DNA from 3 places in the Bacillus halotolerans genome. Region 1 is predicted to be linked to each of the others. Evidence: riboswitches for the same ligand, from Rfam matches in the RefSeq annotation. Region 1 holds a riboswitch; each other region holds the start of a gene.
What was found. A riboswitch is a leader RNA that binds a small molecule or an ion and turns the genes downstream of it on or off. The one in region 1 is predicted to bind cyclic di-AMP.
Positions count from the first base shown of each region.

Region 2: linked by a shared signal. The riboswitch ahead of DIC78_RS07685 (dicarboxylate/amino acid:cation symporter) and the one ahead of ktrA (potassium uptake protein KtrA) in region 1 are both predicted to bind cyclic di-AMP.
Region 3: linked by a shared signal. The riboswitch ahead of kimA (potassium transporter KimA) and the one ahead of ktrA (potassium uptake protein KtrA) in region 1 are both predicted to bind cyclic di-AMP.

Region 1 covers NZ_CP029364.1:3,112,758-3,116,038, reverse strand. The annotation lists gene betB (betaine-aldehyde dehydrogenase) at 1-42, opposite strand, end outside; gene cudC (transcriptional regulator GbsR) at 242-784, shown strand; gene bslA (biofilm surface layer hydrophobin BslA) at 992-1,537, shown strand; cyclic di-AMP (ydaO/yuaA leader) riboswitch at 1,689-1,838, shown strand; gene ktrA (potassium uptake protein KtrA) at 1,910-2,578, shown strand; gene ktrB (Ktr system potassium transporter KtrB) at 2,585-3,281, shown strand, end outside.
Region 2 covers NZ_CP029364.1:1,505,939-1,509,219, forward strand. The annotation lists gene DIC78_RS07680 (ABC transporter ATP-binding protein) at 1-632, opposite strand, end outside; gene DIC78_RS07685 (dicarboxylate/amino acid:cation symporter) at 723-1,961, opposite strand; cyclic di-AMP (ydaO/yuaA leader) riboswitch at 2,034-2,165, opposite strand; gene DIC78_RS07690 (AI-2E family transporter) at 2,215-3,267, opposite strand.
Region 3 covers NZ_CP029364.1:1,523,867-1,527,147, forward strand. The annotation lists gene kimA (potassium transporter KimA) at 1-1,081, opposite strand, end outside; cyclic di-AMP (ydaO/yuaA leader) riboswitch at 1,272-1,416, opposite strand; gene DIC78_RS07780 (cellulose biosynthesis cyclic di-GMP-binding regulatory protein BcsB) at 1,553-3,281, opposite strand, start outside.

The DNA.
Region 1 (3,281 bases):
GGCACTGATCCATTCACCGTCAATGTATAATGTTTGACTCATCTAAGTCCTCCTTGACGAAAATAAAGTTTGTTAAATAAAAATTTAATGTTTTTAACAACCTTAATCTAACATATGGTTTTTAAACTGTCAAAGCCCTAATTGTGATTTTCATTTTGACTTTTCTCTAGGTTTCGTTAAGATAAAGAACATAAAGAAATGACTTAACAAATTTAATTTTCTAAAGGAAAAGAGGGTCAGTATGGATGAAAATCCAGAATTTGCAGCTATAGAACAGGCACGGGATCTTGTTATTGACTCCATTGCTGAAACAATGGATCTTTACGGAATTACCCGAAGTGTCGGGATATTATATGGAACGATGTACATGCGGGACGAGATGACGCTTGACGAAATGCGGGAGGAGCTGCAAATGAGCAAGCCCAGCATGAGCACAGGTGTCAAAAAGCTTCAGGATTTAAATGTCGTGAAAAAGACATTTCACCGAGGCATCCGTAAGCACACATTTGTAGCCGAAAAAGATTTCTTTAAATTTTTCACAAATTTCTTTCCGCCAAAATGGGAACGGGAAGTTCAGGTGAATGTATCAGCAATTGAGGAGGCTCAGGCTGATTTACAAGAGATATTGCATAAGGAAGAACTCAATGAGGAAACGAAGAATGAAGCGCAGCGTTTATACGAGCAGCTGGAAAGTTCTAAAGCCTACTACGATTGGCTGAAACGTCTCGCTGAATCGGTGCAGAGCGGAGAGATCTTTAAATTTATACCAATTGAAACAAAATAATCGAAAAACGTCTGGAAAACCGGACGTTTTTTTGTTTTTCCGCTATATTTACTACAAATTTGAAAAATACGGGAAAAACACCCCATTTACTTCCATTTTATTTGATGGTAATTTTATGTAGGTAAAATTTGTATTTGGCCTTTAAGAGGAGGTGGAAAGCAGAGGCAGGCCTTTAATCTTTATCACTTATTAGGGGGAATTTTTGTTATGAAACGCAAGTTATTATCTTCTTTGGCCATCAGTGTATTAAGTCTCGGTTTACTCGTTTCTGCACCTTCAGCTTCTTTTGCAGCTGAATCTAAGTCATCTTCTGCTCATACTGAGTCTACGATGAGAGCCCAATCAACAGCTTCATTGTTTGCAACAATTAAAGGAGCGAGCAAAACAGAATGGTCTTTCTCTGATATCGAATTGACATACCGTCCAAACACGCTTCTCAGCCTTGGCGTGATGGAATTTACATTGCCAAGCGGATTTACAGCAAATACAAAAGATACGATGAACGGAAATGCATTGCGCGAAACACAGATCCTCAATAACGGTAAAACAGTAAGGGTACCTCTGGCTCTTGATTTATTAGGCGCTGGTGAATTCAAGTTAAAACTGAATAACAAAACGCTTCCTGCCGCTGGTACATATACTTTCCGTGCAGAGAACAAATCACTGAGCATCGGAAATAAATTTTACGCGGAAGCCAGCATCGAAGTGGCTAAGCGCAGCACACCTCCGACTCAGCCATGCGGCTGTAAATAATCACAGAGGGCCGGCTTAACGCCGGTCTTTTTTTTGACTCCTTTTCCTCTCCCTTTTCCCTCTATTTCCAGTTACCTTTTCACTTGTATTAAATTTAAATTGACAAACACTAGAAACAGGAGTAAATTCTTGAGTGTTCAATTTCATAAAGTCTCTTTTACCGCTTAATCAAACACGAACGGGGAAACCAATGATTGGCTGTTTCACAAAACGGCCTTGGGGTGAATCTTACTTAGTAAGAAGGGGTACTCTGAATCCCTAATCCGACAGCTAACCTCGTAGGCGTATACAGAGAGGAGGTCTATTTTGACCATTCTTTGTAATGGTCTTTTTTACTTCAAAACGCTAATTTTATTAAGGGAGTCTTGAACATTGGGAAGAATAAAAAACAAGCAATTTGCAGTAATCGGGCTTGGACGGTTCGGCGGAAGCATTTGCAAAGAGCTGCACAGAATGGGCCATGAGGTCCTTGCTATTGATATTAACGAAGAAAAGGTCAATGCCTTCGCTTCCTACGCAACCCATGCGGTCATTGCCAATGCCACTGAAGAAAACGAATTGCTTTCACTGGGAATTCGTAATTTTGAATATGTGGTCGTGGCTATAGGGGCTAATATTCAAGCCAGCACACTGACCACTTTGCTATTAAAAGAGCTTCACATTCCAAATATTTGGGTGAAAGCTCAAAATTATTATCACCATAAGGTGCTGGAAAAAATCGGCGCCGACCGCATTATTCATCCGGAAAAGGATATGGGCGTCAAAATCGCACAAAGTCTCTCTGATGAAAATGTCTTGAATTATATCGACTTATCTGATGATTACAGTATTGTTGAGCTGCTGGCAACACGAAAGCTGAATTCCAAATCCATTCATGATCTGAATGTTAGAGCGAAGTACGGATGTACCATCCTGGCAATTAAACATAATGGAGATGTTCGCCTTTCTCCTGCACCGGAAGAGGTGATTTACGAACAAGACTGCCTGGTGATGATGGGTCACAAAAAGGATATTAAACGCTTCGAAAACGAAGGGATGTAGACAAAGGTGGGACTTCATAAGGAAACTGTAATCAAGTGGGTTCGTTTTTCTCCCCCGCAAGTGCTTGCGATTGGTTTTTTTCTTACTATTATTATTGGCTCTCTTTTGTTAAAGCTCCCGATTTCTACTGCGAAGCCGTTGTCATGGATAGATGCCCTTTTTACAGCGGCTTCTGCTACAACTGTTACCGGGCTTGCAGTTGTTGACACTGGGACAGAATTTACGGTGTTCGGGCAAACTGTCATCATGGGTCTGATTCAAGTCGGCGGGCTTGGCTTTATGACATTTGCTGTTCTGATCGTCATGATTTTAGGAAAAAAAATCGGATTGAAAGAACGAATGCTGGTCCGGGAAGCCTTAAACCAGCCGACAATCGGCGGCGTGATAGGCCTTGTCAAAGTCCTGTTTCTATTTTCAATCAGTATCGAATTGATCGCCGCCCTGATCTTATCCATCCGGCTTGTGCCCCAGTATGGCTGGGCATCCGGATTGTTTGCCAGCGTGTTTCATGCAATATCGGCTTTTAACAATGCCGGTTTTTCTTTATGGCCGGATAATTTAATGAGCTACGTTGGTGATCCTGCAGTCAATCTTGTCATTACTATCTTATTTATCACAGGGGGCATCGGGTTTACGGTGCTATTTGACATCCTGAAAAATCGGCGTTTCAAAGCCTTTTCATTACATACAAAACTGATGCTAG
Region 2 (3,281 bases), 1.6 Mb from region 1:
TCGCCTTTTTGTATGATGATCACACGGTCACACAGGTCTTCAACTTCACGCAATAAATGAGTAGCGAATAAAACCGCTGTTCCTTCCTCTTCAGCGAGCTCCTTAATATGATCGCGAAAATCCTTCATACCGGCAGGATCAAGACCGTTTGTCGGCTCATCTAAAATGAGAAGCTTCGGCCGGTGAAGAATCGCCTGAGCAATGCCGAGACGCTGGCGCATGCCGAGGGAGTAGGTTTTCACTTTATCATCAATCGCTGATGTCAGCCCGACTCTTTCCACCACTTCGTCCAGTCTTTCATCAGTTATCTTTTTGTGCATATTTGCAAAGTGTTTGAGGTTTTCCCAGCCTGACAGGTACGGGTAAAACTCAGGGTTTTCCACAATCGCGCCGACAGCTTCCATCGCTTGTTCGAACTCAGTATCATGCTTGAATCCGTTGATGGCCACGCTTCCGCTGTTTTGTTTTAACAGTCCGACGATGATGCGGATGAGTGTCGTTTTTCCGGAACCGTTCGGACCGAGAAGACCGATAATCTCTCCCTGCCTGACGTCCATGCTGATCTGTTTTAAAATCTGTTTAGACCCTATTTTTTTATCAAGGCCTTCAATATGTAAAATCGGCTCAGCCATAAAGCCTTCCTCCTTTTTTCGACAAAAATAAACAGTGCCTAAAAATAGGCACTGTTTGTATTATAGCATTTGTTGCTTCCAAATGTTTGGTTAAACCGATAGAGTCGGTGCTTGCTCCGGCTGTTTGTTCTTTTCTGTTTCTGTAATGATGACGGCACAGGCCGCGTCTCCTGTTGTGTTGACCACTGTGCGAAGCATATCGAGCAAGCGGTCTATTCCGAGGATCAATCCGATACCCTCAACAGGCAAGCCGACTGATTGAAGCACCATGGCGAGCATAATCAAACCGACTCCCGGAACACCCGCAGTTCCCACACTTGCTAATACAGCCGTCAATATCACCATCAGCAATTGCGTAAATGTAAGATCATGTCCGAATACCTGTGCAATGAAGATGGTGGCCACCCCTTGCATAATGGCTGTCCCGTCCATGTTAATCGTCGCCCCGAGCGGCTGAACGAAGCTGCTGATCGGCTCAGGCACTTTTAGTTTTTTCTGGGCTACATCCATTGATACCGGAAGCGTTGCATTGCTGCTTGAGGTACTGAACGCAACGACCATAACTTCTGAGAAATCTTTAAAGAATGTAATCGGATTTCTTTTTGCTAAAAGAGCCACTGTTGAACCGTATGTGACGATTGCATGTATGACAAGAGACAGTGTAACAACAATCATGTACAGCCCCATCGCTTTTATTGCACTGAATCCCTGGCTGCCGATAGCTGTCGCAATGAGACCAAACGTGCCGTATGGCGCAAACTTCATGACCAGGTTGACCAGATACATCATCAGTTCATTGCCCTGCTCCACGACTTTCAAAAGCATATCCGCTTTTTTGCCTAGCATCGTAATCCCGAGTCCGACAAAAATGGAAAACACGATAATCTGGAGCATATTTCCTTCGGTCATCGCTTGAACGGGATTGGCCGGAATCATGTTCAGAAGTGTGTCAGCAACACTCGGCGCTTCTTCTGCCTCGAATTTAGCGGATGAGACATCATAAGTGCCGAACTCACCCGGCTTAATGACAAGCGCCAGTATAAGCCCGATCGTAATCGCCACCGCTGTCGTGATGAGAAAATAAGAAATGGCCTTCACACCGATTCTGCCAAGCTTTTTAGGATCGCCAAGCCCGGCAACTCCTAATGTAAGAGAGAAAAAAACAATCGGTACGACAAGCATTTTAATGAGATTTAAAAAGATGGTGCCAAGAGGCCCGAATACAAACTTATTCAAATTTTCAAATAATTCAGGTGATGTTACATTAAGAATAATCCCCGTGACGGCACCCAGTACCAATGCAATGATGATCTTTCTTGCCAGTTTCATCCGCATTCCTCCTTTTTTGAAAAAAAGCCCGCGAGAGACTCCCGCGGGCTTTGGCTGTATCATAAAACCACAGGATTCTCTCTTCACGCTGATGAGGTTAGCTGCCGGGTTCGGACGAAGAGATGTCCGTTTTTCAGATGAAAAATGAACCCCAAACGATTGGGTCCCCCACTCCTTTTAAAAAGGATTAAGCGTGTGGCTTACTTTTGTATGATGTAGTTTTATTTATACAGAAAATATCCAATTTTGTAAACTATTTTTTGTTACTTTTCTCTCGAGGTCTTTTAGGCCTATTTTCCTTGTTGGTTACATCAAGAATATCAAGGAGAAATACAAAGATCGGAATCCCGATAATTAAGCCCCAAATGCCGAGAAAGTGTTCAGAAAAAATCAGGACTGTAAATGTGAAAAAGATCGGCAGCTCTGTTTTCGCTGACATCAGCTTCGGATTGAGGAAATATGTCTCAATCGCATGAATGGCGAAAATGACAAGCACAATGTAAAGCACATACATTCCGCCGCCTGTGCTGTATGCAATAATACTAAGCGGAATCAGGGAGATGACAACGCCTGCTACCGGGATCAATCCGAGAAAGAAAACCATGATGGACAGCCCCAACAGCTGAGGGAAGTGCATAATCCAGAGTGCAATAAAAGTCAGTATGCAGTTCACGAGCGCAATGATAAATTGTGCCTCAAGCACCTTGCCGAATGTTCTCGCGAATTTACCTCCGAAAAAAGCAATCTCATTATAAAAAACAGCAAGCTTGCTCGTTTTAAACTGCTCCATAAATTCAGACAGCCGTTTTTTCTCAAATAAGAAGAACATGCTGAGAATGAGCGCCATCACGATCTGCAAGCCGAATGTGCTGATATCGGCCAGATACGTATATAGTACATTGAAACCCTCTTTGACATACGAACTAATATTAATATCTCCGAAAACACTTGTGATCTCATCAAAGAAAGGAATGCTGCTTGGATGATACGCAATATGTTTAATCTGCTTGATCAGCTGCTGAATCTGTGCGGCAACGACCGGATAAAACACAAACCCTCCGACTGTAAGCAGCACGGCCAGCAAAATGTAGAGAAACGTAATGACAACCCGCTGGCTCACGCGGAAGAACCGGCTTAAAAATTGCCGGACGACAAGCTCCAAACGATCCATAAGAAATGTGAAAATGAAGGTCAGCAATATTAAGTTGATCATGCTCTTAAATAGATATAACACACCAGTTAACACGACAAAGATGGAAAAACGCCTTACTCCCGGGTGCTGAAAAAATTTTACTAAAGCGGCCATTTATACACTCCTGT
Region 3 (3,281 bases), 1.6 Mb from region 1:
CAATTGAGGCAACACCTAAAAAGATAATCCCGTTTGAGAAGCCTAAGCGGTCGCCTCTTACTGTAAACATGCGCGGCATGTATTGGTCTCTCGCCAAGTTGAAGGCAAGCTGCGGGAAGGCTGAAAAGCCCGTATTCGCCGCAAGGACCAAAATTAACGATGTCACACCCTGAATGACATAGTAGAACACATTTCTGCCGAAGGTATCCGATGCGATTTGTGAAATGACCGTTTCATTCGGTTTCGGAGCCGTCCCGTAACCGTATGCAAGTACCGTAATGCCGGCAAACAGAACCGCAAGCAAGATCCCCATCATAGCCAACGTTCTCGCCGCGTTTCGCGCAGGCGGGTTTTTGAAGGCTGGAATCGCGTTGGAGATCGCTTCAACTCCGGTGAGCGCGGAACAGCCGGATGAAAAAGCCTTAAGCAGCAAAAACAGCGTAATGCCGGCTACCGGTGTGCCGATCGGTGTATGATGGACTGGCTGATCAATTTGTCCTGTCATAAGCTTAAAAAGACCGACGGCAATCAGGATGAAAAGCGCCGCCACAAACAGATAGACCGGGTAAGCAAGAATCGATGCTGATTCTGACAGCCCCCGCAGATTTAAAATCATAATCACTAAAACAAGTAAAACAGCAATCGGTATATGATAATCATGCAGTGCCGGGAACGCCGACGTGATGGCGTCCGTCCCTGCGGAAATACTTACTGCTACAGTTAATATATAATCGACAAGCAATGAACCGCCTGCAATCAGCCCGGGCTTTTCGCCGAGGTTTTCTTTTGATACAACATACGCCCCGCCGCCCTGCGGATAAGCGTAAATAATTTGCCTGTATGAGAGAATCAGCGCGAGCAGCAAAATGAGTACGCCGACCGCTATCGGAATGGAATACCAAAATGCAGCAGCGCTTACCGCCGCCAATATGATAAGAATTTGTTCCGTTCCGTAAGCGACAGATGATAAAGCATCTGAGGAGAGCATGGCAAGCGCCTTTAATTTCGTCAGTTTTTGTTCTCCTGCGGCTTGTGATTTTAACGGTTTCCCAATCAAAAAACGTTTGATTGAATGATACATCGATGTCTTCCCCTTTTAATTTCATTTTTCATTAAAACAATAAAACATCCGCATCTGTTCTCACATTTTGTAATAGTCCCTTTCTGCTATGATGTCTCTGTATGCGATTTACATCCTGAAAATTGAACAGCAAAAAACACAGAGGCAAACGGATGCCCCTGTGCCTTAACATCGAACACAGGTTTCATTCATCTCCTCTCATGAACGCTTACGAGGTTAGCTGACGGATTCGGGCATATGAGAGTTTGCCCTACCTAAAAAGGATTCACCCCGAGCGGCAAAATGCCGCTAAAATGGGTCCCCCGCTCTGTTTACAGATTAAGCGATTTGTTTTCTAAAAGAGATCATACTCCCGTTTACGTATGTTGTAAAGAGGCTTATCGGCCGGGAGAAAAAAATAAAATGACAGGTTCCACAAATGGAAAATTTAAACCAAAAACAAAAAAACAGAGGCTGATAACAGCCTCTGCCTTATTCTCTGTCTGTCTTTCTCTTTCTTCGTCTAACGGTTACCCAAATGAAGGCTGCCGCAATTACCATCATGAGAGCCAGCACGCCGATATACAGCAGTTGTTGCCCATGATCTTGTGCTGTTTTTTCTGTTTCAGAACTGTTTGTTTCCGATTTGAGCTGCTGGTGGTTTGTAAACACCTGCTGGCTGTTTGTTTCATTGATGACGGTCGCCGTGTCATCATTGCTGTTCAAAAAGCTGATGATTTCTTTTGTGACGGCCGCGCCATTTCCTTTCAGCGGCGCAAAAACAGCCATCGTATAATTTGAATCCCATAAAGACGCTTGGGTAAATGCCACTTGTTTCGTCGTCTCGTTCAGCATTTCAAAGCCCGACACGTCAAACGAGCCGTTTTTCGCTTGAGGCACGAGCAGATCAGAAGATTTCTCTTTCAAAAGAGAGAACTGGCTAATGCCGCCGATGAAAATTAAGTTCCGGCCTTTCGCGTCCTCCGCTTTAACTTCAGATGCTTTCCTTACTGTGAAAGATTGCTGGGCTTCGCTTCCAAAGGAATCAGTAACGAGAGAAAGCTCCTTAAGCTTGGATTTGCTCACGCTGTCAGGTAGCACAATCAGTGTTGTCTGTTCCTGATTTCCGGCGTATGGAAGCGGCCATTCTTGAAAATCGGCTGACGGAGATGTGCCTTTGATCGTGTAAGACAATGTGCTGCTTTTATCAATGAAGACCCATTTCTCTTCGTCCGTTGTGTTGCAAGGGTTGTTTTCCTTTAAGCCCGTGGTGATAAACTGTATATCAATGTAGCGGTTTTTCTGCAGCAGCTCAGGGTCTACTTTCAGCGTGACATGATAGTATCCGTTTTTATCTTCTTTCCCTAATTCATCAAGGCGAACTGAATGCGGCTGACCGTTGATGAGGACCTTCAGCTCTGCTGCTTGAGAGGCTGAACCGCTTTCTGCCGCGGCTGCTTGAATCGTTTCCGATTTCTTTAGTTTAAGCGACAGCTTGGCTGATTGATTTTGGTCTATCATCGCAGAAGCCGGATAAAAATAATGTGCTGAAGATGTTTTGTCAGCTCCGATTGTCATATCTTCTGCCCCGAATTTCTCAAGGGTCAGCTTATTGCTTACCTGCTTTTCAGCCTTCTGAAGCTTGCCAATTGAAAGTGTTTCCCCGCTTAGCTGGCCGGTGTAAGTCTGATCGGCGATGGCGCTGATTTTTTCTGAGAGCACATCATCAGATGCCGCTTGTGCAAACAGAACCGGCTGCTGCTTGCCCTGTGCTTTCAGCACGCGCTCCGCAAGCAGAAGTTTTTCTCCTTTTGCCTGTAAGCCGGCTTGTTTGATCAGCTTCTTCACCTTGCCGTTCCAATGCTTATCCACTCCGATGAAAATGGTCGGCTTGTCGATTTGCTTCACTTCAGATTCCTTCACAAACGAAATGCTGACACTGCTGTCCGCAGTTTTCAGGTATCCTTCTGTCTTGACAGCCGCTTCAATTTCTGCCGAGCTCGGGTTATCCGGAATGACAATAGCAGTCTCTTCCGCTGTATTTCCCGATTGGGCAAATGGGTATGGGTAATGTTCAAGTGATGTTCCCTTCGCTTCGCTGCTGTCCGCCAGTGTCAGGCGGCTGTCCGGATAAATTTTGATCCAGTTGCCGGACGTATCCTGTCTGACGCAGACGCCCTCTTTCAAGACGCCGTAAAATTTCAGTGATACGCTGTGATAG